DNA from 2 places in the Mailhella massiliensis genome. Region 2 is predicted to be linked to the other one. Evidence: riboswitches for the same ligand, from Rfam matches in the RefSeq annotation. Region 2 holds a riboswitch; the other holds the start of a gene.
The links. Region 2 has a riboswitch for FMN ahead of ribB (3,4-dihydroxy-2-butanone-4-phosphate synthase). Riboswitches for the same ligand answer to the same signal wherever they lie in the genome.

Region 1: linked by a shared signal. The riboswitch ahead of ribA (GTP cyclohydrolase II) and the one ahead of ribB (3,4-dihydroxy-2-butanone-4-phosphate synthase) in region 2 are both predicted to bind FMN.

What each region holds. Positions count from the first base shown of each region.
Region 1 is NZ_LT706951.1:135,540-150,063, reverse strand. Features, by position in the region: gene CZ345_RS06160 (VCBS domain-containing protein) at 1-2,701, opposite strand, end outside; gene CZ345_RS06155 (GNAT family N-acetyltransferase) at 3,372-4,400, shown strand; gene CZ345_RS06150 (hypothetical protein) at 4,611-4,907, opposite strand; FMN riboswitch at 5,354-5,494, shown strand; gene ribA (GTP cyclohydrolase II) at 5,571-6,803, shown strand; gene CZ345_RS06135 (class I SAM-dependent methyltransferase) at 6,927-7,688, shown strand; gene CZ345_RS06130 (DMT family transporter) at 7,782-8,666, opposite strand; gene CZ345_RS06125 (flavodoxin family protein) at 9,024-9,644, opposite strand; gene grpE (nucleotide exchange factor GrpE) at 9,829-10,404, opposite strand; gene CZ345_RS06115 (hypothetical protein) at 10,459-11,397, opposite strand; gene CZ345_RS06110 (adenylosuccinate synthase) at 11,399-12,673, opposite strand; gene CZ345_RS06105 (LysR substrate-binding domain-containing protein) at 12,777-13,724, opposite strand; gene CZ345_RS06100 (AEC family transporter) at 13,930-14,385, shown strand; one part of gene CZ345_RS16190 (IS5 family transposase) at 14,369-14,524, opposite strand, start outside.
Region 2 is NZ_LT706951.1:3,369-17,892, reverse strand. Features, by position in the region: gene clpB (ATP-dependent chaperone ClpB) at 1-1,461, opposite strand, end outside; gene CZ345_RS05470 (chaperone modulator CbpM) at 1,603-1,911, opposite strand; gene CZ345_RS05465 (DnaJ C-terminal domain-containing protein) at 1,940-2,872, opposite strand; gene CZ345_RS05455 (LysR family transcriptional regulator) at 3,155-4,069, shown strand; gene CZ345_RS05450 (tartrate dehydrogenase) at 4,571-5,644, opposite strand; gene CZ345_RS05445 (tripartite tricarboxylate transporter TctB family protein) at 5,712-6,170, opposite strand; gene CZ345_RS05440 (tripartite tricarboxylate transporter permease) at 6,179-7,699, opposite strand; gene CZ345_RS05435 (tripartite tricarboxylate transporter substrate binding protein) at 7,775-8,731, opposite strand; gene CZ345_RS05430 (ubiquitin family protein) at 9,054-9,413, opposite strand; gene tyrS (tyrosine--tRNA ligase) at 9,422-10,621, opposite strand; FMN riboswitch at 11,577-11,720, shown strand; gene ribB (3,4-dihydroxy-2-butanone-4-phosphate synthase) at 11,811-12,464, shown strand; gene CZ345_RS05415 (glycosyltransferase family 2 protein) at 12,758-13,762, opposite strand; gene CZ345_RS05410 (hypothetical protein) at 14,092-14,451, shown strand.

The DNA.
Region 1 (14,524 bases), 130 kb from region 2:
CCGACGTATCACCGTCCGTATCCGTGATGGTATAGGTAAAGGTTTCCGTAACGGTCGAGCCCTTCGGCACGTCCACGCCGGAGTCCAGCTTATAGGTATAAGTGCCGTCCGCGTTCAGCGTCAGCTCGCCATGCTGGCCCTTCACAGGCTGACCCAGCGTACCGCCTTCGATGGACGTCACCGTCTTGTCCGCGGGGGCGTCCGCGCCGAACACGTCGTTCATGAGCACGTTTTCACCGCTGCCGCCCGCCTGCGCCTGCACTTCCGTAAGCGTGACGTTGTCGGCCTTAGCCACAGGACCATCGTCATGCACTTCCACCGTGAGCGTACCACTTGCTTTATCGCCCGTGGCGTCCGTCACGCTGATGGCAATCTCGCCCGTCAGCTCGTCCGTATGGTAGTCACCGGTGCTGGGAGTTGTATGCTGCTGGTCGTCACTGAACGCGTAGTTATAGCTCACCGTCCACTTGCCGTCCATACCCAACGTCGCTCCGGTCACCGTCACGGCAACGCCGTTCACCGTCACCACGCTGCCCCTCACATCGGCGCTGTCGCCGGTAACGGTCACCTTCCAGCCGCTTTCACCGCCCACGGTAATCACACCGTCTTCGCCGTTCAGCTGCACCGTAAACGATCCGCTGCCGGAAACGCCGTGTTCCGTATGCTGACCAGAACCGCCGGTAAGCGAGCCTTCGTCCACCATGATGTTGGCTTCACCGGCGGCAGGGTCCTTCACCGTCACCACAGGCACGTTTGCATCGCCCGTAATATTGATGGTCAGCGTCGTTTCCGACGTATCGCCGTCCGCATCCGTAATGGTATAGGTAAACTCTTCCGTCCAGGTCGTATCCTTCGGCACGTTCATACCGGGATTCAGCTGATAGGTGTAGCTGCCGTCCGCATTCAACGTCAGCTTGCCGTAAGCACCTTCCAGCGCGCTGCCGACCGTACCTTCCGTATTGCCGTGCTTGACGGAGGTTACCGCCTGTTCGGCGGCGCCGTCCGCACCGAATTTATCGTTGTCCAGTACGTTGCCGCCCGCTGTTCCAGACTGTGCCACGAACTCCGTAAAAGAAATATTGTCTGCGCTGGCCGTCGGCACGTCGTCCACAACCTTCACGGTGATGGTGCTGTCGACCTCAGTCCCGTCCATATCCGTTACCGTCACGGTAAGGTCGTGGGAGATGTCGTCCTTGCCGGAAGCACCGTGTTCCGTGGTGCTGCCCGTAAGCTCATACTTGAACTTCAGCTCGCCCGTGACAGTGTCGAAGCCCGTCACCTTCAGAACGCCTTCATCCGTGGAAACCGTGCTGCCCGTGAGCGCGCCGTCTTCATACACGGTCACGCCGCCGATGACGATGGAGACCACGCCGTCAGGCGCGCTGATGGTCAGCGAACCGGAGGCAGAGGTAGGCGCTTCGGGCTGACCGGCCTGAGAACCGTCCGCAAGACCGGATTCGTACACCGTCACTTCATCCGAACCCGCAGAAGGATTTGTAGGTTCGATGACGATGCCGTTGTCCACACCGTTGATGGTGATGGTTACGGAACCCGTGGCAATATCGCCGTCCGCGTCCGTATAGGTGTAGGTGAACTCTTCCGTCAGCGTTTCGCCGTCCGTCAGTTCCTTCACCACCGTATTGTCGTTGTCGAGTCTGTAGCTGTAGGTACCGTCGGCATTCAGAGTGATTTCGCCGTACCGGCCGGACTGGTTCGCATCCCACGCAAAATCGGCGCCGTCCGCACCGGCCACGGCGCCTTCAAGCGCGTCGCCCGCAACGCCGGCCTCCCCTTCCGTCACTTCATGCGAGAAGCTTTCGATGGAAGGAACGTCGTCGGTAATCACCACGCTCACCACGCCGGAACCCGTGGAACCGTCGGTATCCGTTACCGTGACCACAAGGTCATGAGATATCTGATCGTTGCCCTCGCTGCTGTGTTCCTGCGTGGACTGAGTGAGATGATAGGTATAGTCCAGCCGTCCGGTGGAGGCATCGAACCCCGTCACTTCCAGATAGCCTTCATCCGTAGGAACGACTGCGCCGGTAAGAGCACCGTTGAACACCACGACGCCGTCGATGACGATGGAAGCAACACCATCGGGAGCATTGATGCTCATATAGCCGGAGGCGGAAGCAGAAGCCCCCTGTTCTCCGCGCAGACCGGCTTCCTGCACCGAAAGAATGTCGCGATCGGCAACGGCGCCGGTTCCGCCGCCCTGAGGATCGCCGGGAGTGACGAACACCGGATAGTTGATATCGCCCGTGCCCGCCGCACCGTCCGTATCGGGATTCACGTCACCGCCGGGCCAGCCGATATCCAGCCCGCCCAGGCGATCCAGCCCGTCCAGCAGGTCGGCGTTCACATAGTCATGAAAACGGTTGCCGTTCCCCTGCCCGTCCGCTCTGGCGGGACCGGCGGCAGGCATGAGGTCGGGCTCGTTCATGGCCATGAAGAAATCCTCACCCGCGATCTCTGCGCCGTCCACCTCAAAGGAGGGCATGTTTTCCTTGGAATAGGCGGTATAGAAATTCTCGAGCTGAAGAGTACTGCCGTCTTCAAAGGTGAAGACAAGGTGATCGCCGGAACGGGACAGCGTGGCATCACCGGTGGAAAAATCGAAGATGAAGCGGGCATCCGGATCACAGACGATATTCTGGGAAGTTCCGGCGGCAGGCTTGGCAAGGCGTATGTCGGCCATGATGATCTCCTGAAAAAAACGGGAAAAGTGAAAAAAGGAGATGAAAAGAAAACATAATCAACGCGCAAAAGCCCTACATCGGCATACGGCCGATGCAGGGCTTACTCAGGCGGAAGAAAGGAAAAAGGCTTGCGCGAAGAAGCAAACGGAAGAGAACATAAAAAAATCCTGCTTAATCAAATGGTTGCTTACACATGAAAGGCGGCATGCCGCCTTACGACAGGCAAGTTCCAATACCAGCAGGAACATCTCGGCCAAATACCAGTATGGCCATGGGTTTGATAATAGGAAATTTTCCTGCTAAGTCAAGAAAAAACTGTTCCGCCCTACTCTCCCATACATTCAAAGGCATGGAGAGGTCACGGCAGACGTCCCTTTCGGGCGCGGCCGCGCCCTCCGGTATGCCGCTCTTGTGATGTTTTCCGTATCGTCTTCTTCGAAGGACGCCGGGTATGCAGGCATTGTCTTTCCCATGTTTTCCTTTGCCCTTGCGGGGCACCCCGCCGGGAGAAAGACCGGGCAGAAAGGGCAAAAAGCCCCCTTGCCCGCATGTTTTCCACCGGATATAGTACGCAGGGCGTCATCGCCCTTTGCCGCAGGCACGACACGCATCTTTTCCGGCTCCCCGCCCGTATTGCGGCAGATCCACGCTCTGTTTCCGGTAAAAACAATGCCTTCCACTCTTGATTTTCTCACTCTGCCCCACGGTTCTCTGTACTGGAACCCGGAGCTTGTTGCCCGCTGGACGGAAGCGGCCGGCCGTTCGGGAAGACCCGACCCTTTCAGCTGTACGCCTGCCTGGCAGCTTGCCTTTCACGATGCCTTCTATCCTTCGCGCCGCCTGCTGATTCAGGAAGAAGAGGAAAACATCATGGCTTTTGCGGAAATGACTCTGGCCGACGCAAGGCCCATCTTCGTACCGCTGGAAGCGCACTGGATTTCCGGCTGCCCGCTTCTCGGCCCGGATGCGGAAGAACTGCTTATCCGCGCCATGAATCTTTTTCTCCGCAGTCCGGGTTCTCTTCCGCCCGCATTTCTCATAAGCGGCCTGGAAACAGGCAACGCTCTTCTCCCGGGGCTTTACCGGAAAACAGGCCGATACTGCCGCTTTCTTGAACAGCCCTGTTCCCTGCAGCGGAGCGCCTCACTGGCAGGAGGAATGGACGGCTACCTTTCCCGGCGTTCGGCAAACTTCCGTGCCAAGCTGAAAAAGGCGCATAAGAAGGCCCTTGCACAGGGGATTGCGTTTGAACGCCATATCCCCGCCGCACCGGAGGAAGCCGACAAGCTCTACCTTCGTATGCTGGCTGTGGAGGAACAGAGCTGGAAGGGGCTGGAACATTGCGGCATGGCGGAATCCCCCTCCCGGGAATTCTATCACGCCATGATACGCCGCCTCTCTCTGTACGGCGGTGCGCGCGTCATGTTCGCCACCTATGAAGGCAGAGACATAGGCTTTATTTTCGGAGGTCTGGCCGGAACATGCTACCGCGGTCAGCAGTTCAGCTATGCGGCGGACTGGAAGGCCTTTTCCATAGGCGACCTGCTTCAGCGGGAACAGATTCTCTGGCTTTGCGAGGAAGGCGTGCTGCGATACGACATGGGCATGAGCGATCACCCTTCCATGGCCTACAAGCGCCACTGGGCGGAGCAGGAACAGACGCTGCAGGCTTTCCTTCTGATTCCCGGAAGAGTATGACGCAGAGCCCCCGCAAACATACGGACATGCCCTGCTCACCCCAGAGGACGGTGAACAGGGCATGCCGTGCTGCACTTCCGGGGCGCAGCTGTGCCGCAGAACGCTTTTCTGCAGAAAAATACACGTTGGAAAAGATGTTGTGCCTTTTTTAGAATATTCCGCCGGAAAGACACCTTACGGGAACGGGGCGCGGCTTCGGAAGCAGGAAAATCAGTTCTTGGCCTCGACAGGGCGCAGACGCGCCCCGTCGTATTCCATGCGGATATCGTCCGAACCGAAAAGTTCGTGCGCGGAACGACCAGCCAGCCTTCTCTGCATTTCCATGAGAACGGCATATTCATAGGCGCGGGCCATTTTCGCGCTGCCTCCGTGCCCCTCGATGGAAGCCATGGCAAGCTGCGTCTGTTCCCAGAGGCTCATCAGCTCCTGATCGGGAAGAAACTCCAGTTCGGCAAGCACGGAAACTTCGCCCAGCTCGAACGGAGAGGCGGAAAGAACGGGAACCATGGCAAGCCTCCTGACAGATATGAACATCGACCACGGCGTATGATTCATGCGCCGCTTTTGCGACACACCGGCGCGGCCCGGAAGACCGATGACGGAAATCCCTGGAAGAATAGGAATGGTTAAGGAAGAAGCCCGGCGCTAGCTTCCGGGCTTCTTTTAGAAGAGGCAGCTCGACTGCCCTTTATCTAAACTCCCCGTAAGGAGAGATTTACCGTACCGTTATGGGGATCCACCGGCGGCAGATTCAAATTTGGATATTTTTTATACTCTCTTTTTTTTTCACAGGCAAGCAGTTTTTTAGACACCTGCACGCCCACGACTTCACGCAAAAATATCTTTCCCGGCAGAGGCAGCGAAAAGCGGAATCTGCAGGGCGGACCCCATGCAGGAAGCCGGCAGGTACGATGCCCGCCCCTTGACAGAAAACGCCGCGGCATTAAAACTACAGAAAATCTCAGGGCGGGGTGCAAGTCCCCACCGGCGGTGAACCCGACAGGGCAGCCCGCGGGCGCGTTTTCAAGGGAAAAGGCGCAGATCCGGTGAAAATCCGGGGCCGACGGTAACAGTCCGGAAGAAAGAGCATGGATCTCAGTATTCTGAAGCACTCTCCTCTCTCCTAGCGCCTCTTGCGGCCCTGATGTAGACATCTCCAGGGAGTTTGTCATGCGTCAGTCATCTTCTCTTTGCTCCATCGAACAGGCCATCGACGACATCAAAAACGGCAGGATGATCGTTCTTGTGGATGATGACGACCGCGAATGCAGCGGTCATCTGGTCATGGCGGCCGAGCGCGTGAGCGCCGAGGCCGTGAACTTCATGGCGCGCCATGCCTGCGGGCTGGTCTGCCTGACGCTTTCGCCGGAGCTGGCCGACAAGCTGGAACTTCCCCTCATGCCCGCAAGCACTCCCGGGCACGGTTGCGCCTTCACCGTATCCATTGAGGCGCGCGAAGGCGTGACCACCGGCATTTCCGCCGCCGACCGCGCCGTGACCATACAGACCGCCGTAGCCGACGGAGCCGGACCGGAAGACATCGTCACCCCCGGACACGTCTTCCCCCTGCGTGCAAGAAAGGGCGGCGTGCTCACCCGCGTGGGCATTGCCGAGGGCAGCGTGGATCTTGCCCTGTTTGCCGGGATGAAGGGCGCCGCAGCCGTTTGCGAAATTCTGAAGGAAGACGGCTCCGTGGCCCGCATGGACGACCTTGAGGCCTTCGCTGCGGCCCACAACCTGCATATTGCTGCCATAAGCGATATCATCCGCTACCATATACGCTACGGCAAGCTTGCCGTGCGCCGCGTATCGGAAGCCAGGATGCCCACCAAGTACGGCACCTTCCGCATCATTGCCTATGAAAGCGACGCTTCTTCCGACACGCATATCGCACTGGTGAAGGGTGACGTGGACGAAAAGAACGATCCTTCTCCCGTGCTGGTGCGCGTGCACAGCGAATGCCTCACCGGCGACGCCTTCGGTTCCCTGCGCTGCGACTGCGGCAATCAGCTTGCGGCCGCCCTCATGCAGATTGAAAAGGAAGGCCGCGGCGCGCTGCTCTACATGCGGCAGGAAGGGCGCGGCATAGGCCTTGCCAACAAAATACGCGCCTACGCCCTGCAGGAACAGGGGTACGACACGGTGGAGGCCAACATCAAGCTCGGCTTTGCTCCCGATCTGCGCGACTATGGGGCGGGCGCGCAGATACTGCGCGATCTCGGTATAAGCCGCCTGCGCCTCATGACCAACAATCCCCGCAAAATCGTGGGACTGGAAGGCTACGGGCTGGAAATTGCGGAACGCGTGCCTCTGGAAATAGGCCTGTGCGCCACCAATGAACACTACATGCGCACCAAGCAGGAAAAAATGGGGCATATCCTCCATTTCAGCAAGAAAAAATAACCGTGCGCAGCGATGTATTCCGGGGAAGGCGGCACGTCCCGCCTCTCTCCGGCAGACGCCGCATTCTCTCCTCGCGGGGAGAATGCGGTCCGTCTTTAACATGCAACCTTTCTCGGAAAACCTATGGACATTCTGGCCCTCAACGACAACGCCTGGGAAGAGAAGGTACGGCAAAAGAACCCTTGGACAGTACCTGTAGACAGTGAAACCATTGCCCGCGCCCGGCGGGGCGACTGGAGCATCGTGCTCACCGCATCGCGCCCGGCGCCCGCTGCGTGGTTTCCCCCGATAAAGGGAAAAAGCATTCTGTGCCTCGCTTCCGGCGGAGGACAGCAGGGACCCGTGCTGGCGGCAGCCGGAGCCGACGTGACGGTGCTCGACCTTTCCGAAAAGCAGCTGGAACAGGACAGGGCCGTGGCCCGGCGTGAAGGCCTGAACATACGCACCGTGCGCTCTTCCATGACGGACCTTGGCATGTTCGGCGCCGAAAGCTTCGATATCATCATACATCCCGTATCGAACGTGTATGTTCCCCATATTCAGCCCGTATGGAACGAAGCCTTCCGCGTGCTGAAAAAGGGCGGCGTGCTCATGAGCGGATTCATGAATCCGACGTTCTACCTGTTCGACTGGGAACTCCAGGACAAGGGTATCCTCCAGGCAAAATATCCCCTGCCCTATTCCGACCTCGATTACCGGAGCACGGAAGAGCTGGCGCAGAACAATGAAGCGGCGGAATTCGGCCACACGCTGGAAGAACAGCTTCAGGGACAGATGGCGGCAGGCTTCGTGCTCACCGGCCTCTATGAGGATACCTTCGGCGGAGAACGTCTGGCGGACAGGTTCTTCCCCTCCTTCATCGCCACACGGGCCGTCAAGCCGTAGTCAGATAACAGAAAAGCCGCTTTCGGACGCTTCGAAGGCGGCTTTTTCTTTCAACATGCCTTCCGGCGGAGCCGTGCCCTGCACGGACGCGCGTCAGCGCCTGCCCGACTGAGAGAGGAAAAGTCCCGCCAGCGTCAGTACCGTACCCGAAGCGGAAAGCAGGGTGAGCCTTTCGTCCAGAACAACGACGGAAACTGCCACGGTGATGACCGGCACAAGATAAATGTACAAACTTGCGCGCACCGTTCCCAGAGAACGCACGGCCATATTCCAGGTGGTGAAGCACATGGCCGAGGCCACCAGACCGAGAAAAAGCAGGTTGGCGAAATTCACAGGCTGAAACAGGCGGTCCATCTCCCAGGAGAATCCGAAAAATCCCATGAACGGCAGCATGAACAGTATGCCCCAGCCGAAGGTGACACGGGTGATCTGTATGGGGTTGCAGCCCCACATGCCCATGATGCGCGTCAGGCAGGCATAAAACGCCCAGACAAAGGCCGCGCTTACGGCGAGGACATCGCCCAGCGGATTCAGAGAAAGCCGTGCCCCGTTGAAGGATATGAGGCAGATACCCGTCATGGCCACAAGAAAACCGAGATAAAAGCTCAGTCCGAGCCGTTCCTCCCCGCGAAGCACGAAACGGGCCACCAGCGCGGTGAACAGCGGCGTGGCCGTGAGTATGACGGCCACGTTGGAAGCCATGGTGTGGGCAAGGGCGATATTCTCCAGAAGATAATAAAGACATATGCCGGTAAGCCCCGCGGCAGCCGTAACGAGACGGCGGCGCATCGTCATGCCCGGCAGGGGACCGGGACAGGCCGCATACAGCGCACAGAAGGCCATGGCAAAACGAAGGAAAAGGATTTCCACCGGCTGAAAGTCCGCAAGCAGCACCTTGGTGCTCACAAAGGTGACGCCCCAGACGAAGACGGTGAAAAAGGCCAGAGCATGGCCGGAAAACGCACGCGAAACATTCATGGCAAAGCTCGTCCGGTTCTGTGAGAAAAAAGTCCCGGCACGCACGGCAGGCATGACGGAACCAGCCTGTCGGCACTATGCCGGAAAAACAAAACGGCTCTTCCCCTGAGACGGCGGAGGCCGGGGGCAACAGCACAAGAGTCACCTGAGCCTTCCGCCGTATGCCGGGGATGCGGATTCTGCCTCCGGTACGGTACAGGGGACATAACGGCAGAAAAACGGCGGCGACTCCGTTGCGGAGAAAAAGGCACACGGCCTTTTAAACAAAAAACCGGGGAAGGGAAAGCCCCGGCCGCTTCTTCGGGAAAAAGCCGGAAGCTTCCCTTCACGCCGGGAAGCCATGCGCCGGAACCGGGCTTAGCGGATGAAGTTCGTCCTGACGATGGGTTCCATTTCCGGCAGAGGCACGCCTGCCGCACGCCCCGCCTCGATGCAGCGGAGCATCCATGCCATGTTCCGGGCCAGATGTCTCATGGTCTGAAGGCCTTCCGCATCCTGCAGCACTTCTTCAGGCGTGTTGCCGTGCACCTGGTTCCAGTAGGTGGAAGTAACCACGGGCATGTTGTTCATGCCGAAATACTTGTTCACCTGCTCGAAGGCGGCGGAGGCTCCGCCCCTGCGGCAGCTCACCACGGCCGCGCCGGGCTTGTTGGCGAACAGGCGGGAACCGCAGAAGAAAAGCCTGTCCATAAAGCTTTCCAACTGCCCGGAGGCGGAAGCGTAGTACACGGGCGTGCCGAACACGAAGGCGTCGAACTCGGGCACCAGGGCGAGGGCCTCGTTCACCTTGTCGTCACGGAAGCAGCGGCCGGTTTTGCGGCACGCTCCGCAGCCGAGGCATCCCGCCACAGGCTGCGTGCCCAGCTGAAAGATATGAGAACCTATGCCCTGCCTTTCCAGTTCCGCGGCCACTTCGGAAAGGGCCGTCCAGGTGCAGCCCCGGGCATGAGGGCTGGAATTGACGAGAAGAACCTGCATGTTCCGACTCCTTGAAAAAAATTACGTCAAAAACGGCATACTCCGCGCCGTATTCTCCCGCCCATGACGCAAAGAACGGAGACGACGCCCGAAGACGTGCTCCGTTCCATGCATTTCACGGCATCTTCCCGGAAGGCGGGCCTCCCCGCCGAAGCGGGAATGAGAAAATACGCCGGGAATACCGCTAGCGGGAAACAATGACGCGCGCGGGGCGCAGAAGATGTTCGTTGAGCCTGTAGCCCTTCTGCATGATGCGCACGATGAGCCCCGGTTCCATGCCTTCGGCCTCTTCCTGGCCCACGGCTTCATGGTCGTTGGGGTCAAAGGCCTGCCCCACCTGACCTACGGGCACGAGGCCGTGCTTCTTCAGCACGTCGAGCAGCATGGTGCGGGTCATTTCCACACCTACCATCATGTTGCGGCTCTCTTCCGACTGGCCGCCGTACTGGAGCGCGAGGTCGAGATTGTCCAGCGTGGGCAGAAGATCGGCAAGCACCTTTTCCGCAGCATAGCGGGCCTGCTCCTCCTTTTCACGCTGAAGCCGCTTTTTGAAATTGTCCATTTCAGCCAGGGCCCGGAGCTTGACGGCATTGGCCTCCGCCGCCACATTGCAGGCGGCGCAGAGCTTCGCGCGGCATTCTTCCAGCTGCTCCTCTTCCGTCTTTTCTCCGGCGGGAGCTTCCTCTTCCCGAACATCTTCCCGGGCTTCGAGTTCCGCTTCCTCGTTCATGGATTCCTTATGTTCAAATTCCTGACTCATGAATGAATGACCTCCATAATGGTAAGCGAAAAGTAGGAACGAAGAGCCGTCCTGTCAAGATTTCCGGGAAGCGCGCCGCACGATGCCGTGCACGCCGCAGGCCATGTCGTCCAGCGCCAGCAGCGGGTTGACCTGCGCCTGAAGCGCATCCTCGCTTTCGGAAAAAAGCTCGTCGAGCTCAAGCAGCCAGGCCTCGGGCAGGGGCCGGAACACCGAAGAAAGCGCGCCGCCTTCACGCCCGGCAAGGCGGTCGGCAAGGGCCTTTCTGCCCACCAGCACCACCTGCTGCGCCTTTGCCGCATCCAGTCCGTTGCGAAGCTGCGCAAGATCGAACCAGCCCCGCCCCTCCACGGCAAAACGCGCCAGAGCCTGATCCCAGAGGCGCAGCTCCTCGGGCAGAGGCCCTCCGGGCTGCGGCCATGGGAGCGTAATCACCCAGCCACGGGAAACCAGCGTCGGCAGAAGCCTTTCCCGCTGCGGCGCGGTAAACACGAAGCAGGTATCGGGACAGGGATCTTCCAGTACCTTCAGAAGAGAATTGGCGGCCTCGATACCCAGCGCCTGAGCCTCGGCCAGAACGACCACGCGGCGGCGGCCGAAACGGGGATGTTCCCCCAGTATGGGCCTGAGAGCGCGTACTTCATCTATTTTTATGGAGGAAAGACGCCCGTCGAGCAGAAAAAGATCCGGGTGCATACGCGCGCCCATGCGCAGACACGACGGGCACTCCAGACAGGGGCGTTCGTCGCCTTCGCAGTTGAGCAGCGCGGCCCACCACAGCGCAAGCGCCACGCGGGAAGAAACATCCCCCCCTTCCAGATGCAGAAGCTGAGGCGGCCGCTCCTGCATGGCGTAAAGCAGGGAACGCGGCCGCTCAAGATCTCTGGAAAGCGCAGGAGACAAGGCGGCGCGGGCTTCATCCAGACCGGGCAGTTCCACCTCGGCCGCAGAACGGGCCGCGCCCGCCTTTTTCACACTCTTTCCCGCCGCCATATCAGCGCCGGAACGTCTGTTTCCTGTCGGGGCCGACGGAAATGAAGCCGGCCTTCACACCCAGCAGCTCTTCCACACGCTCGATGTAGCGGCGGCAGTTTCTGGGCAGATCGTCCCATCCTTCGCAGCCGGAAAGATCCTCCTCCCAGCCGGGAAGCACTTCGAACACAGGCTTGGACTGTTCCAGACCGCGGGGCGTCTGGGGCGGATACTTCACCACCTTGCCCTCGTATTCATAGGCCACGCAGAGCCTGATTTCCTTCAGGCCGCTCAGCACGTCCACCTTGGTCAGCGCCATGGTGGTGGGAGCGCAGAGGCGGATCATTTCACGCAGCACGACAAGGTCGAGCCAGCCGCAGCGGCGCGGTCTGCCCGTGGTGGCGCCGTATTCGCCGCCCTGACGGCGCAGAAATTCGCCCGTGTCGTCAAAAAGTTCCGTGGGGAAGGGACCGGAACCCACGCGCGTGGTGTAGGCCTTCACAATGGCGATGCGCTGGTCGATGATGCCGGCATTCACGCCGGAACCGATGGAAGCGTTGTCGCACACCACGTTGGAAGAGGTCACAAAGGGATAGGTGCCGTGGTCGATATCGAGCATCACGCCCTGAGCGCCTTCAAACATGATGTTCTGATCCGCTTCCTGCGCCTCCATGATGAGGCTGGAAACATCGGCCAGATAAGGCACGATGCGGGGCGCAATGGCCATGAGATCGTTGAACACCGTTTCGGGGTCCAGCGCAGGCAGGCCGTAAAGCTGGGTGAAGAGCACGTTCTTCTCTTCCAGAGCACGGGCTATTCTGTCCTTCAGCGCTTCAGGATCGGTCAGATCGCCGGCGCGCACGCCCACGCGGGCCTTCTTGTCCTCATAGCAGGGACCGATGCCGCGGCCGGTGGTGCCGATCTTGTTCTTGGAAGCGCCTTCACGCGCGCCGTCGATGATGCGGTGATAGGGCATGATGAGGTGCGTCTTGTAGCTGATCTTCAGTCTTTCGGGGCTCACGTCCAGCCCGAGGCTCTGAAGAGCGTCTATTTCTTCAAGGAAGTTTTCCGGGTCGAGCACGACGCCGTTGCCGATGATGCACATCTTCCCGGGGTGAAGAATGCCCGAGGGGACAACGTGCAGGACATACTTCTTGCCATCGACAATGACCGTATGCCCGGCATTATTGCCGCCCTGGAAACGGACCACCATATCCGCTTCGGAAGTGAGCAGATCGACGATCTTGCCCTTGCCCTCGTCGCCCCACTGCGCACCAACGATAGTCATGTTCGACATATATTTCTCCTTTCGGACGCACCTTGGAAAATAAAAGGAAGGCCTGTCCGGCCCTTCTGAAAACGCGCCAAAGCCATTTTTATAAAACCCTTTGCCTGCCGCGTCAACAAGTAATGCCGCCCCCCGAAAGGCCGCCCCGTCCGTCGGAGAGAAGCTCCTCCGGGGGGAACACTCCGGGAAATTCCGCCCTGTCCTTTTCCAGCTCTTCCCGCATCCACTGAAAAAACGCCTTCACGCGGGACGAACGGCAGGCCTCCACGGGGCAGGCCGCAACATAGCGCCGCGCCACTTCAACAAAGGCTCCTCCCAGAGTCACAAGCCGCCCGGCACGCAGATCTTCCGCCACGAGAAGAGACGTTCCCAGCGCCGCGCCCCGGCCTTCGGAAGCGGCTGCAAGCGCCATGTAGGCAAACTGAAACATGGGGCCGAAACTGAGGGCGGGCCGCTCGCCGAGGGCGGAGAACCATGCATTCCAGTCCTCCTCGCCCCCTTCCGGAGAACGAAGGAGCCTGTCCTTCTTCCATGCTTCCCCCCTCTGTTTTGCATAGCCTGGGGCGCATACGGGAAAAAGCCTCTCCGGGGGAAGCGGCAGGCGATACAGACCGGGGGAAGCGGGCATGTCCCGCCGGATAACGATATCCGCCTCCGGCCCGAGTTCCGGCAGAGAGGGATGCGGCGCTATGCGCAGATCAATGTCGGAAAAACGCTCACAGAAACGGCTCAGCCGGGGGGCCAGCCAGCGGTTGGCGAAGCTTGCCTCGGCCACCACGGAAAGCGGGCCCGAACCGCGCCGTATGCGCGCGCTTTCCCGTCGCAGCGCTTCCAGTGCGCCGGATACCGTGCGGTAGTAGCGTTCCCCGTCAGGCGTGAGCCGTATGCCCGGGGCATGGCGGATGAAGAGCGGTGCGCCGAGGTATTCCTCGAGGCGGCGTATGTGCTGACTCACGGCGGCCTGCGTCACGCAGAGTTCTTCCCCCGCACGGGTAAAGCTGCCCAGTCTCGCCGCAGCCTCAAAGGCGGCAAGGGCATTCAGCGGCGGCATTTCCAACATAAGAAAAACTTATCCCGACCTGCAGGTATTCTCGTTTGCGCCGAAGCCTTTTCCGGCGCAATGTTCCTTTTCTCCCCGGAACATGGCCGGAACATGCGTCATCCCGCATCCCGGGGAACCTCAGACATTGTTCCCGCTTCCCGTCCCGACGGGAAACGAAAACTCGACAACACGGCGCGGCCCGGCGCGCCCGGAGACTTCTTCCATGTGGAATATCTTTGTTCTGCTCTCGCCCGTTTTCATACTGCTTTTTCTCGGTATGCTGGCGGAACGGTTCCAGCTCGTGCCCCCTTTCGGACAGACCACGCTCAACCAGTTTCTCGTCAACCTGGCCCTGCCTTCCCTCATCTTTCTTTCCATCGCACAGTGCAGGGCTGAGGATCTGCATCACGGCAGCTTTCTTGCCGCCTTCAGCCTGAGCCTTTTTCTTACCTTCGGGCTGCTTATTCCGGCCTTCCGCCGCCTGCATCCGCAGGGAAGCTATAAAGAGGACGTGATGCTGTCAATGCTGGCGAGCTTTCCCAACGTGGTGCTCGTGGGCCTGCCCGTGCTTATGGCGCTCTACCCCGGAAATCCTTCCGCCGTACTCGCGAGCACGCTCACGAACATTCTGGAAATCCCCATGGTTCTGGGTTCAGGACTCATTAAATATAAAAGATGACAATGGCAGCGAGACAAATGGCCGAAAAGAACGTGTGTGCACAACGGTCATAACGCATGGCTATTCTGCGCCAATCCTTGAGTCGGCCAAACATGATTTCTATCTTGTGCCGCTGCTTATAAACCTCCTTGTCATAGAC
Region 2 (14,524 bases):
ATGGCGGGTCTGCTCTATCTTTTCCTTGAGGCCGCGCACGCCCTCAATGGCGCCCTTCTCCGCTTCCCAGCGACTGCGCAGCGTCGTCTGCGTGCCGCGCAGGTCCGCAAGCTCGCTTTCCAGCTTCTGAAGCCGTTCGCGGGAAGCCTCGTCGGTTTCGCGGCGCAGAGCTTCGCGTTCGATTTCCAGCTGCATGACCTTGCGGTTGATCTCATCCAGTTCCGAAGGCAGGGAGTCGATTTCCGTTCTGATCATGGCCGCGGCTTCATCGATGATGTCGATGGCCTTGTCCGGGAGCTGACGGTCGGAAATGTAGCGCTGCGAAAGCAGCACGGATTCCACGATGGCGGAGTCGCTGATGCGCACGCCGTGATGAACCTCGAAACGCTCCTTGAGTCCACGCAGAATGGAAATGGCGTCTTCGGTATTGGGCTCTTCCACAAGCACGGGCTGGAAACGGCGTTCCAGAGCCGGGTCCTTTTCAATGTACTTGCGGTATTCGTCGATGGTGGTCGCACCTATGCAGTGCAGCTCGCCGCGGGCCAGCATGGGCTTGAGCAGGTTGCTTGCGTCCATGGCGCCGTCGGTCTTGCCCGCCCCCACGATGGTGTGGAGTTCATCGATGAACAGGATGATGCGGCCCTCCGCCTTCTGCACTTCGTTCAGCACGGCCTTCAGGCGTTCCTCAAACTCGCCGCGGTACTTCGCACCGGCGATGAGCGCGCCCATATCCAGGGCGATGAGCTTCTTGTTGCGGAGCCCTTCGGGAACATCACCCTTCACGATACGATGAGCCAGACCTTCCACAATGGCCGTCTTGCCCACACCGGCCTCACCGATGAGTACCGGGTTGTTCTTGGTACGGCGCGACAGGATGCGTATGGTACGACGGATTTCCTGATCTCTGCCGATGACGGGGTCGAGCTTGCCCTTGCCCGCATCCTCCACAAGGTCGCGTCCGTATTTGGCAAGCGCCTCGTAGGTATCTTCCGGGCTGGCGGAAGTCACCCTCTGGCCGCCGCGCACTTCGGCGGTGGCACGAAGGAACTTTTCCTGATCGATGCCGTTCTTGCGGCAGATGTCGCCCATGGCTCCGCCCGCTTCGATGAGCTGAGCGAAGATGTGTTCCACGCTGATGTATTCATCCTTGAGGCGGCGGGCCAGCTCTTCCGACTGCGCAAGGGCACGTGCCAGACGCTGGGTAATGCGTATGGTCTGCTGCTCCACGCCGGAACCCGTGACCGAAGGCTTCTTGTCCAGAGCCTGTTCCAGTTCGGCGGCCACGACTTCGGCCCTTACGCCCATACGACCCACGATGCCGGGAACCAGCCCGTCCTTCTGGCGCATGAGCGCGAGAGCCAGGTGCTCCACGTCCACTTCCTGATGATTGCGCATGAGGGCAAGATTCTGAGCGTCGCCCAGAGCTTCCTGCGCCTTCATGGTAAACTTGTTCATATCCATAATGTATCCTCCCTGCGAAACCGCGAAGACCTGCGGCCTTTCACGGCACGCACTTCAGAAATCGGCGCGGATACGCCCGCGCCGTGCGAAATTTTCTGTTTTGTGAAAACCGGGTTTCCCCGGGGAACAGCCTTGCGGCTTCTACCTTCTTTCCAGTTCGCGAAGCCTCGTTTCCAGGCTTGCAATACGGTCCAGAAGGTCAACGATAATGGTACCCGCCACACAGGGCATCTCGAAGTCGTCACAGAGCCGCGTGAGTTTTCTGGTACGGTACACGTCGGAACGGCGGAACAATACGGCATGGGTCGCACGGCCGGCCGGTTCCAGCCAGCCAAGCTCCATGAGTTCCCTGACACGTTCCTCGGGCGTGCCCGTCTGTTCCAGAAATTCGGCCCAGGCGATCAGCGCCGAGGCTGCGGGAGAGCACGCGCTTATCGATTCAATCGCCATATCCCACCTCGAATATCAATCTCAGAGCCTACTTCAACCCGGCAAGTGCCTTCCACAGTTTCCGCTGCTCTTCGTTCAGGTCATCCGGTTTCGGAACGCTGATGGCGACGGTCACATATTCGTCGCCGCGGCCGGAAGCCGGGCCGAGGCCGCGCCCGCGTATGCGGAGCTTGCGTCCGCTGGAAGAGCCTGCCGGAATGTTCATTTCCACTTCGCCGTCCAGCGTGGGTACGCGCTTTCTGGTACCGAACACGGCTTCCCAGGGCTGAAGCGTCACGTCGCAGGTCACATCCAGCCCGTCCACGCGGAACACGGGGTGCTTCGCATAGCGCACGGTAAGGTACAGGTCTCCGGCAGGATCACCGGGGTTGCCCTTGCCGCGCAGACGCAGCTTGCCGCCGTCGCGTATCCCCGCGGGAATGGTGATCTGAAGATTGCTCGAGGAATGGCCGCTCGAAAGCGTCACCTGCTTGGTACCGCCCCTGCGCGCCTCTTCGAGGGTGATCTCAATTTCAGCCTCCACGTCGGAACCGCGGCGGGAACGCCTGCCGTAGCTGCCTCCGAAGGAGGAGAAGGGATCACGATCCGCATGGCCGCCGAAACCGCCGCGCCCCATCTGCCCGAACAGCGCTTCGAAAAAGTCGCTGTTCACGCCGCTGAAGCCGCCCTGCGCTCCGTTGAAATTGAAGTTGAAGTTCTCAAAGCCGGGGCCGCCGGTGAACTGCTGGCCGTCCTTCCAGTTGGGGCCGAGCTGATCGTACATGCGGCGCTTTTCCTCGTCCTTAAGCACCTCATAGGCTTCATTGATGTCCTTGAACTTTTCTTCGGCGCTCTTGTCGCCGGGATTCAGGTCGGGATGATACTTGCGGGCGAGCTTCTTGTACGCCTTGGCGATCTCTTCTTTCGATGCCGAACGCTCGACGCCCAGCAACTTGTAATAATCCTTGTAAGCCACACCCATATCATATTCTCCTGTGATGCATCATGTTCCTGCATCGACATTGAAATAAGCACGCCCGGCAGGCAGTCAAGGGGGAATCATTCCTGATTTTCCGTATGATCTCCGACAAGGCACAGGCGAAGGCTGTCCGGCGAGGAACAGACATTCCTCTCCGAAAAATGCCCGGGCCTCTTGTAGCCCCCTGGGAAAAACACTACACTGGACACGCTGAAAGAACCATGATCCACGTCATGCTCCTGCCGGATTCCGAAAAACATCATTTCCAGCAATGCCGGAACAAACATGAAAATAGCCCATCTCGAGACGTTCGCAAAAGTCGCCGAAACCGGCAGTTTCACCCGGGCCGCCCACGATTTGTTTACCACACAGCCCACGGTGACCAACCATATACAGATGCTGGAACAGGAGCTGGGATATCAGCTGCTCATACGTCAGAAAAACAACGTCCGTCTGACGGAACACGGAAAAAACATCTATCACAAAGTCGAGGAAATCTTCCGACTGATAGAATCCATCAAAAACGCCAACGCCAAGAACAACACTCTCTCGGGCATACTGAACATCGCGGCCTCTTCCGTCATGGGTTCCAATTATCTGCCGCATATTCTGCAGAAAGTCTTTTCCGACTATCCCGACGTCAACATCCAGCTCAGATTCGGCAACTCCCACTCCATCGCCTCCTGGGTGGACGAGGGCTTTGTGGACATGGGCTTCGCTCCCTTTTCCTCGGGATTTCCCAGACTGGTCTTCACACCTCTTCTTGTGGAGCCGTGCGTGCTGCTGACAAGCCGCAAACGGTACGACCATTACAGAAAACTTCTTGAGGAAGGAACCTGCACGTCCGGCGACTTCGTCATCCGCGAGAAAGGAACCAAGCTCTACGAAGTCTCCATGAGCTATCTGAAAAAGCAGCCTTTCTACAATGAAAACAGACCGCCGCACATTCTGTACAACATCGAGTCGATAAAGAACTTCATCATAGAAGGCGCAGGCATAGCCATCCTGCCCCGATGCTGTATAGAAAAATGCCTTCAGCTCGACCTTGTGGCCGTTCTGCCTTCGTCTCTTCCCGTAGGAAACATCACCTACTGCATGATTGAACGGCAGAACGAAAACTACAACGCCCTGTTCCGCAAATTCAGAAGCATACTTCTGGAGGAGCAGGAAGCCCCCGCAAAAAACACGTCTGCGAAATGAAACACCGGAGTCCCCTATCATGATGAACCGGGGATTCCCCGAAGTATCCGCCTTAGCGACAGTGCCCTCTACCTTGTCCTAGAGTACGGCTCTTCGATATCCGCGCCGAAGAAATACAGCACTCGTGTTACGTATGCGGGCTTTCTCCACCAAACGGACAAAGGTTCCTTTGTGTAAGCACGGCCTCCGCCGTTTCCCTTTGCCCGTCATATCCTTCATTGGAGTAATGATACCGTAGCGCCATGTTGCCGAGCCGGACCGACAGCACGGAAGATTCGGCAAAAGCGCCTCTGCCGACGCACCAGGCACAGCCCCGCCGTTCCCGCCACCATCTACGGGCCTCTCCATTCCACGCCAGTATCCAGACGTTCCCGCAACCTGAAGCGGCAAAAAGAGCAGGCCAGTAGGACCTGCTCTTTTCTTCTACTCCCAAGAAATGTCAACCGGTATCGGGACGGCAGCCGTGGCTGACCAGAGTATGTTCCTTTTCTCCGAAGCTCTTCAGCTACACGCTTTGATGTGCGCGATGACGGCATCTGTCACCTGCGCCGTGCTTGCCGTTCCTCCCAGGTCGCGTCCCAGAAAACGCCCTTCTCCTGTAACATGCCTTATGGCGTTTACAATAAGCTCCGCGGCGCTCTTTTCGCCCAAGAAATCAAGCATCATGGCACCGGTCCAAATCATGGCGATGGGGTCGGCTATGCCCTGTCCCATGATGTCGGGAGCGGAACCGTGTACGGGCTCGAACATGGAGGGGAACGTGCGCTCGGGGTTAATGTTGCCGCTGGGAGACAGACCAAGACTGCCGGTAATGGCCCCGCCCACATCCGTAAGTATGTCGCCGAACATGTTGGAAGCCACAGCTACATCCACGCTTTCCGGATGCAGCACCAAACGGGCGGCCATAGCGTCCACCAGCATGCGCTCCGTTCTCACGTCGGGAAATTCCCGAGCCACACGTTCGAAACATTCGTCCCACAGCGTAAGTGTATGACGCTGGGCGTTGGACTTGGTCACGCAGATGAGATGCTTTCTTCTCGACTGTGCCAAGTTGAACGCATAACGGATGGTGCGCTCCACGCCGGTTTTCGTGAACACCGAGGTTTCAAGCGCAAGCTCGAACGGCGTACCGGGATGACATCGGCCACCGGCACCGGAATATTCACCTTCCGTATTCTCCCGGACAATGACAAAATCAATGTCTCCGGACTTCTTGCCTTCCAGGGGACTCTTCACCCCGGGCAGCAGGTAGCCCGGACGCAGACAGATGTACTGGTCGAACTCCAGCCGTATCCGTATGAGCAGGCCGTGCAGGGAAACATGGTCCGGTACCCGGTCGGGAAGCCCCACGGCCCCAAAATAGATGGCATCGAAAGGCCGGAGGATATCCATACCGTTTTCCGGCATCATGGAGCCGTTTTTCAGATAGTAGTCGCAGCCCCAGGGAAAATACTCATAGTTCAGGCTGAACGAGCCCGTCACTTCCCGTACGGCCTCAAGCACACGCACGCCCTCGGGGGTTACTTCCTGTCCGATACCGTCTCCGGGGATGACGGCGATATGGTATTCTTTCATGACGTTTGTCCTTTATGGTTGAATGTTGACGGCCGGGGACGGGGTATCCCCTTCCCCTCTACCGGAATCAGATGCCGAGTACGCCGGCGGGAAGGGTCACACCAAGGAACTGAACGAACACATAATAGAAAAGCAGCACGATAATCAGGGAGCCTGCCAGATTGACAAAAACGCTTTTCAGACTGCGTTGATCCCGGGGCATGTACAGTATCTGCAAACCGGATACGCTGAAAAAACTCGTGATGATGAACCCAACAGGCTCCAGAAGAATCACCCAGAGAAGTCCCGTCACCACGGCCGCAATCATGGTCCCGTTTATCCGAAACACGGGCTTTTCAAGTTTCGTCGGCCGCACAAAGCCCTTGACGATGACGGCAAGGCCCAGCAGGACCAGTGCTGGCAGCATCCTCTCGGGGAAGAACAGCGCGAACATGGAGAAGTCGTCACCAAGCTGGAAGAAGAAAAACGCTGCAATAGCCAAGACGGACAGACCGCCGAGAATATCGATATTGAGTTTGCCGTTCATGATGTACCTCATGCCTTCCCTGTCTCAGGGCTTTTTTTCAGCAGCTTCTTGATGAGCGGCCAACACACGGAAACCACACAGAGGACCATGAGCGCGATGCAGATGGGACGGATGAAGAAGATGAGCCAGGGGTGTTCCACGCTGACGGCACCGCCCATAAGCAGGCCCTGCACGAAGCCGCGTTCGGCTATGGGGCCGAGGATGAGTCCGAGAACGATGGGGCCGGGGTCGAATTCCAGCTCTTTCAGGTAGTACCCCAGAATGCCGCTCGAGAACATAAGAATGACGTCCATGCTGTTGTTGCGTATGGCATAGGAGCCCATGACCGTAAGCAGCATGATGCCTGGAATGAGGCAACGTGAAGGAATACTGACCACCAGCCGGAAAATGTACTTGCCGGCCAGTATTCCGAACACGGCCATGAGAATGTTGCAGACGAAGAAGGACACCATGAAAGCATAGGTGATGTCGCCGTTCTTGCTGAACAGTTCCGGTCCGGGCTGTATGCCCTGCATGAGCAGTGCGCCGAAAATGATGGCCGCGGGCGGAGAACCGGGAATTCCCATGGTCAACAGGGGGACAAGAGCCCCTTCCACCGTGGCGTTGTTAGCCGACTCGGTGGCCACTACGCCCTGAGGGTTGCCCTTACCAAAGCTCTGGGGGTCCTTTGCCGCACGCTTCGCCTCATTATAGGCCACGATGTTTGATATGTTCCCTCCGGCGCCGGGAAGAATACCAATGAGTGCGCCGAGCACGGAAGAGCGCATGGTATTGCCCATATGACCCACCACGTTACGCCAGGCGTCCACCAGCGCCTTACGGCTACCCTGCACCTTTCCCACCACCATCTGCTTCTGGTTCGGTGCAGTGGCCATGCGGAAGACTTCGGGAATGCAGAAAAAGCCGATGAGTACGGAAACCAGCTCCACCCCGCCTTGCAAGGATACGAGTCCCATGTTGAAACGGATGTCTCCGCCTATGGGGGCCATGCCTATCATGCTTATCATAATGCCGATGAGACCGCCGGCAAAGCCCTTCAGCATGGATTCCTCGGAAAGACTGGCAATAATGGTAAGACCGAACACCGCCATCCAGAAAAACTCCGGAGGGCCGAAGCGAAGGGAGACCTTCGCAAGCGGTACGGCAAAGAGAATGAGGATGACCGTACCTATGACGCCGCCGAAACTGGAGGCCACCGAGGCCGTATAGAGCGCCTCCTCGCCCCTGCCGTTACGCGCCATGGGATACCCGTCGAAACATGTCGCAATGGAAGATGGCGTTCCGGGAGTATTGAGAAGAATGGCGGAAAAGGCTCCGCCGAAAATGGTGGATGCATAGAGGGCTCCTATGGTGACGAGGCCCGGAATGGTATCCATGGTAAAGGTGAACGGAACCATGAGTGCCACGGCCATGGTGGCGGAAAAGCCCGGCAGCGCGCCCGCTATGATGCCGAGAAAGATAGCCACGCTCATAAAGCACATATTCTGAAGCGTGAATACATCGCCTATGGCGGACAGCAGAATATCCATACAAGTCTCCTGAGAATGAATACATGTTGCGCTCGGAAGAGCGCCGGATTTTCCGGTGCCCTCCCGGCAGGGGACTTACTTGTTGTTATCCGTGAGGAGAACCTTATATTCCTCTATCTTCCCGGCGATGAACTCCTCGCTCTGCTTCGGATTCATGTCGAGAAGCGTCATGCCCATCTCTCCGGCCTTTCTGGAGAACTCAGGCTCGGCATTGATGGCGGCGCAGGCCTGATACAGTTTCTCCACCACGGCGTCGGGCGTAGAGGGAGGCACTGCTATACCGCGGAAGGAACCTTCCACGATGTCGTAGCCGAGTTCCTTAAACGTGGGAGCATCTATGTGGGGGTCGCGCTCTTCCGAGGCTATGGCGAGAACACGCATTTCGTTCGCATACTGGGAATAGCCGGACGTGAAGGCCATAATGGCCGTCACATGTCCGCCGAGCAGAGCTATGGGCAAATCCGACGTACCGGGGAAGGGGATATAGGGAATATTGAGCCCGGTCTCCCTATTGAGCATGACGGAGGCAAGGTGGCCGGACGTACCGTTGCCGCAGGCGCCGATGATGACGCTGCCCGGCTTCTCTTTCGCCGCGGTGATAAGTTCCTCCAGCGTTTTGTAGGGGCTGTCAGCACGCACGGCCAGCACGCAGGGCGTGACATGGAAAATCATCACGGGCTTGAGCTGCTGCGTCTTATATCCGGCGTTCTTCCGCTGCAGAGGCTGCACTATGATATGAGGCAGGTTGATACCGGCAAGGTTGTGACCGGTAGCGGGACTGTTGACCAGCTCGCTCCAAGCCAGGGCTCCGTCCGCGCCGATTTTATAATTCACCACCACCTTCTGTCCCAGCATCTTTTCCAGATACGGCTGCTGCATACGGGCGAACAGGTCGGATTCCCCGCCAGCACTGAACGGAATCAGATAGTTGATGGGCTCATTTCTCGGAAACTGCACTTCTTCTGCAAAGGACGTTCCGGAAGACATCGCCAGCAGCGAACAACAGGACAAGGCCGCAATCCACTTTTTCATAACATCTCCTGAAGGGAATTTAAGGTGCCGTCCGGACGCACTCTTGCGGCGTTTCCGCCGTTTCCTGACAACCGGACCTGTCATGATTTATTTCAGTATATATTTTTCGCGCATTCTTTTGACAAATCGGAAAATCCTATCCGAAACATGCGGAAAATAAATGCTTCCGTTTTTGCCCATAAAAAAAGCGGAGCACATGGCTCCGCCTTAAAAATATACATTACACAGGGGTAAAAATAACTATTCCGAACTTTGCCCGGTCGGCCGCAACAAAAAGGGGAAAAGCCCCGTCTGACGCCGCGCCTCCCTCTCCGAGAGGAAGCTAGCCGCTGCTCATCACCGTTCTTACCAGCACATGCTGGTTGGGATAAAGGGGCGTGTCCGGCGTCAGCAGCGTATCTCCGCAGGCAACGATGGCCGTTCCCTGCCTCAGCCCCAGCGTTCTGAGCAGTATGCCCACGTTCTTGGCCTTGACACGGGGCACATCCACGATGCTTTCCTCCGGCTGAAGGAGCACATGCACCACCTTGGCGGGCCACGGTTCCCCTTCGGCGGGGCGTACGCCGTCAAGCAGCGCTGCGTGGCCTTCCGCCGTCATGAGTTCCGGGTCGCGATAGGGGCAACGGCCCGGGCAGCGGTTTCCGGCACAGCGGCCGAAAGGTTCCGGCTTGATGTCGTTCATGGCACAGCCTACTTTACGGTAAGGACCACAAAGCCCTTCTTGCCGTACTTGAGCGTATACTCCCCGGCGGGCAGAGCGGTGAGGCCGTCGGTGAGCTTCTCGCCGTTCACTTTGAGGGAACCGGCCGCAATCTTGCGCTTGGCCTCGCCACGGGAGGGCACAAGGCCGGTGGCCGCAAGAATGGCCACGGGGGAACAGTCGTCTTCCGCGCTGTTCACGCTCCAGGTAATGGCGTCTTCGGGAATGCCGCCCCTGGTGAACACGTTGTTGAAGCCTTCGCGTGCGGCAACGGCGGCTTCCTGGCCGTGATAGCGGGCCACGATTTCCATGGCGAGCTCTTCCTTCACCAGCTTGGGATGGAGGGAACCGGCCTGCACGCGGGCCTTCATGTCGGCGATTTCCTCAAGAGACTTCACGGAAATAAGCTCGTACCAGTTCCACATGAGATCGTCGGAAATGGACATGGCCTTGCCGAACTGGTCGGAAGGAGCTTCCATCACGCCTATGTAGTTGCCGTAGGACTTGGACATCTTGCGCTCGCCGTCCAGCCCCACCAGCAGCGGCATGGTGAGCGCGCACTGGGCTTCCATGCCGTAGTGTCCCTGAAGCGTGCGGCCCATGAGCAGGTTGAAGATCTGGTCGGTACCGCCCATTTCCACGTCCGTATGCAGCATGACGGAGTCGTAGGCCTGAAGCAGGGGGTACATGAATTCATGAATGGCGATGGGCGAATTTTCGCGGTAGCGCTTGGCGAAGTCGTCGCGTTCCATCATGCGCGCCACAGTGCAGCTGGACATGAGACGCAGGAATTCGGCGGGAGTGAGCTTGTCGCCCCATTCGGAGTTGAAGCCCACGGTGGTCTTTTCGGGGTCAAGAATTTTGAAGACCTGTTCCTTGTAGGTTTCGGCATTGGCCTTCACTTCTTCTTCGGTCAGCGGAGGACGGGTCTTGGACTTGCCCGAAGGGTCGCCGATACGGCCGGTGAAATCACCGATGAGGAAGGTGACGTTGTGCCCCAGCTCCTGGAACTGGCGCATCTTATGGATGACCACGGTATGCCCGAGATGCAGGTCGGGGGCGGTGGGGTCGAAACCGACCTTGATGTTCAAGGGCTTGTCGCGGGCCAGTTTCTTGCGGAGGTCTTCCTCGCTCACAAGGTCCACGATGCCGCGACGTATGATCTTTACCTGTTCGTCAATGGTCATCACTGTATTGCTCCTGCCGCTAGCGGCGCTGAATGGTAATTACTGCCGGTCCGCCGGACGGGCCGGAAGCCGGGCAAGCAGGCATTGTCGCAGGCTTGGACGCCTCTGTCAACGGCGGAGAGTACGGCCCCGTGCACATCGCGCGCAGGCCATCTCCCCGAAGATCGGAGGCATACGGCATCAGGACGCGTTTTTTTCCCCATCGCGCAGCGCCCGCCAATCTCTGCACATCACGGCTCTGCGGGGAGGCACCGTTATTTCTCTCCTTCCGATGGGCAAACCGGGAGGCGGCAGGTGTTCCACAGACCGTATCCCTGCATGTCCCAGGTGCGTTCTTCATCGAAATTTTCAGAAAAACACAAAAGCCCGACCTCCTGCCGGATCTGCTCCGCCCCCTTTCGGAAAAAAACGGATCAACACGGCTCCGAATGTCCCCTCTGATGCCGCCTGCGGGAAAAAAAACGTTTTTCCTCGCCCACATGCACAGGAGTCTCTCGACATCGGAAAAATACATTTTCCGATACGCTCCGGCATAGCTGCCCAGGCAGCAGGCACGGCCGTCTTGCCTGTTCCCCGGTCCTCCTTTCCGCCTGCCCCAAACAGCCGTGCTTCGTATTTTCCCGTCAGGCGCAGCATTCCTGCGGGCGACACGCCTCCGGGGACAGGCCCGTAAACCGCTCCGCTCTCAAAAAAAAGCCGCAGCAACGGTCGGAAGAAACGAGGAATCACAGTCAGGAAGACGAAACGCGGCCTCAGTCCGTCGTAAGTGAACTTGTCCCGCCTTTCTGTCTCTTCCTCCCTGTCGCCCCTCGCCGGCCTTGCGGATGCGGCGTATCCTGCCTGCCCTCTGCATGGCTCAACAGCTCCCGGGCAGAATACGCATAAAGAATATGCGGAAGTTCCGCCGAAAGGCCGCACAGCCTCTTGACACAGGACGGGAACGTATTAAAAATAATTCCATATTTCTCAGGGCGGGGTGAAAGTCCCCACCGGCGGTGATCCGGCGATGCCGGAAGCCCGCGGGCGGTTCTTCATGGGAAGAGCCGCAGATCCGGTGAAATTCCGGGGCCGACGGTAACAGTCCGGACGAAAGAGAATGGATCGCAGGCCTCCTTTGCGGGGCGTCCCCCTCTCCTCTCTCCCAGTGCCTTATGCCGCCCTGATGCCGGATATTCTCCCAAAGGAGTTTGTCATGCGTCAGCTCTCCATCCTTGAATCCTTCGGTTCTCCCCGTGAACGCGTAGAACGCGCCATCGCCTCCCTGAAGGCGGGCAACGGCGTCCTCATCGTAGACGATGAGGACCGGGAAAACGAAGGCGATCTCATCTACGCCGCCGAAACGCTCACGCCCGCTCAGATGGCCCTGCTCATCCGCGAATGCAGCGGCATCGTGTGCCTGTGCCTCACCGACGAAAAGGCCAATGCACTGGATCTGCCCCCCATGGTGCAGAACAACACCAACAAAAACCATACCGCCTTCACCGTGACCATTGAAGCCGCCGAAGGCGTGACCACCGGCGTTTCCGCCGCAGACAGAGTCACCACCGTAAAGGCCGCCATCGCGCCCGATGCGAAACCTGAAGACCTGCACCGCCCCGGCCATGTCTTCCCCCTGCGTGCCAGGCCCAACGGCGTGCTCGAACGCAGAGGCCATACGGAAGTGACGGTGGATCTGTGCCGCATGGCGGGCTTCACCCCCGCAGGCGTGCTTTGTGAACTCACGCTGGAAAACGGCACCATGGCCCGCCTGCCCGAGGTGGCGGAATTCGCCCGCGCCCACAACATGCCTCTTGCCACGGTTGACGACGTGGCACAGTACCGCATGGAAATGGAAGGCAAAAACTGATTTTCCGACGAAAAAGCCCCGCTTCGCAGGAAGCGGGGCTTTTTTCATGCCCGGCACACACAAAAAACCTCTTCCGCCCCGACGATCTGCAGAGCGGTCCCCCCTCCTGCCGCCCGAAGGGAAAGCATCCGCGGCCGGAACAGTCTTGCTGCGGGGCCTGCCCGGTCCAAACAGTAAAGGCTGCTCCGCCGGAAGGCACGCCCGGAAAACGCTTCAGAAGCCGGAAGAGAGCCTTGAGGTGACAAGGCACACGGCCCGCGTTCTCACGGGAAAGCTTTCTTCCACCGCGTCGGTTACGCAGTCTGCCTCTCCTTCATGCGGCCCGCGGCTCCATCCAGCGCCGCACGCATGACCATGAAAAAACGCCCCTTGCGCGAACGGAACGTACGCCAGGAAAAAGGAAGCAGAAGCAGCATGAAGGGAAGCGCAAAGGGATGCGCACGCCGGAGCAGGTAAAAGCGAGCCCGGATAAAATTCATGTCGTCCCTAGGATCGAGTTCCGGGTCGTCGGTGACGCTCAGAAAAGGCGTCAGCCCTTCGGTGGAACAGTCCATACGCCGCACCAGAGCGCCGGGCGCCCAGTTCAGGGCGTATCCGCCCTTTCTGGCGCGCAGTCCGTATTCCACATCTTCATAGAATCCGCTGAAACGCTCGTCGAAAAGCCCTATGTCCTCGGCCATGGCCCGGGTGATGAGGCAGGAAGCGTCGGATACATAGTCAAGCTTCGCTGCAATGTCCTTTCTATCGGAAAGACCATGCCGCTCAAGCCCCTTGTCCAGCGGAATCTGATCGCCCGTCCACCGGCTCCAGCGCCCTCCGGCGGCACATTCCAGCACGTCGGAATCCTTCACAAGCTGCGTGGACCCCACCATGCCTATGGGAAGCTTGAGGTCGTCGTCCTCCAGATGACGCAAGAGCGCCGCAAGCGCAAAGGATTCCGGCCTCGCGTCGTTGCGCAGAAGCCAGAAGGACCGGCATTCCCTGTCGTACAGCAGAAAGCGCATACCCGCATTCATGGCCCCGCCGATGCTTTCCGGCTCCTCACGGCGCAGAAGCACCAGCGGCGCAGGGGAGGAATCGGAGCCGTAGACCTCCACCGGAGCGGGCAGCCCCGCCTGCTCGGCAAGAGCGCTCCAGCCTTCCAGAATGCGGTCGGCCACCTCGTTTTCAGAGCCGTTGTCGCACACGACGATGCGGCGCGGCAGCCCGCTCTGGGCATGAACGCACGCAAGGCAGGCCAGGGTGTTTTTCCAGTCATTGTACGTCAGAATGATGACGCCGACTTCCGTATATTCCATGATGCGCTCCTTGTGCCCGAAAGCCTGTTGCTTGCCGCCCCGGAAAGTCCGACGAAGAGACGCACGCCGGGGAAAAGTCACAGTTATAGATATGGCCTGCCGTACCTGTTCCGTCAAGGCCATACGACGTTCGCATCCGTATAGTGTTCCCGTATGAAGGCTGTCCCCTGCCGCTTTCCGGGGCGAGCCCTTCACCTTCCATAACATGAGTCTGGCCCCTGTTCCGGTTCTGGCATGTCACGGACTTATCGGCTCCATCTGCCCCGGCGTCCGCGCCTTCCCCCGCCGCGGACGTCATCCTCTCCCAATTTTCCCACCCTGACTCCGTCATGAAAGTCATCGACGTCCGCCCGCGTCCCGTATTCGCGCCCCATCCGGGCAAGGGCAACATGTGCGACAGGGAAGAGGAAAAGCCCTTCGCTCTGAAACATTTCTGCAGGGCCTTCGGCATGAAGCTTTCCCCCCATGAAAAAAGCCCCATGGAAAAACTCTTCGAGAAAAGGAACAGGGGCGGAGACATGACGGAGTGGCCCATCCGCAAGAACTCCCACAGCCGTGAAACCGATGAACTGCCGAAACGGCCCGAAAACTGGCCCGGCCTTTTTCTCGGACATGGCGCCCGAAGGAAGCGAGGAAACGCTGCCTCTCCGACGTATGTGCTGGACGGCCCCTGCATCACGCATTCATGAAACCGGGGGCCACGGCGTGGCGATCGACGATGAAAACCTCTTTCCCGTGCACGACTTCTGCGAACAGAACAAC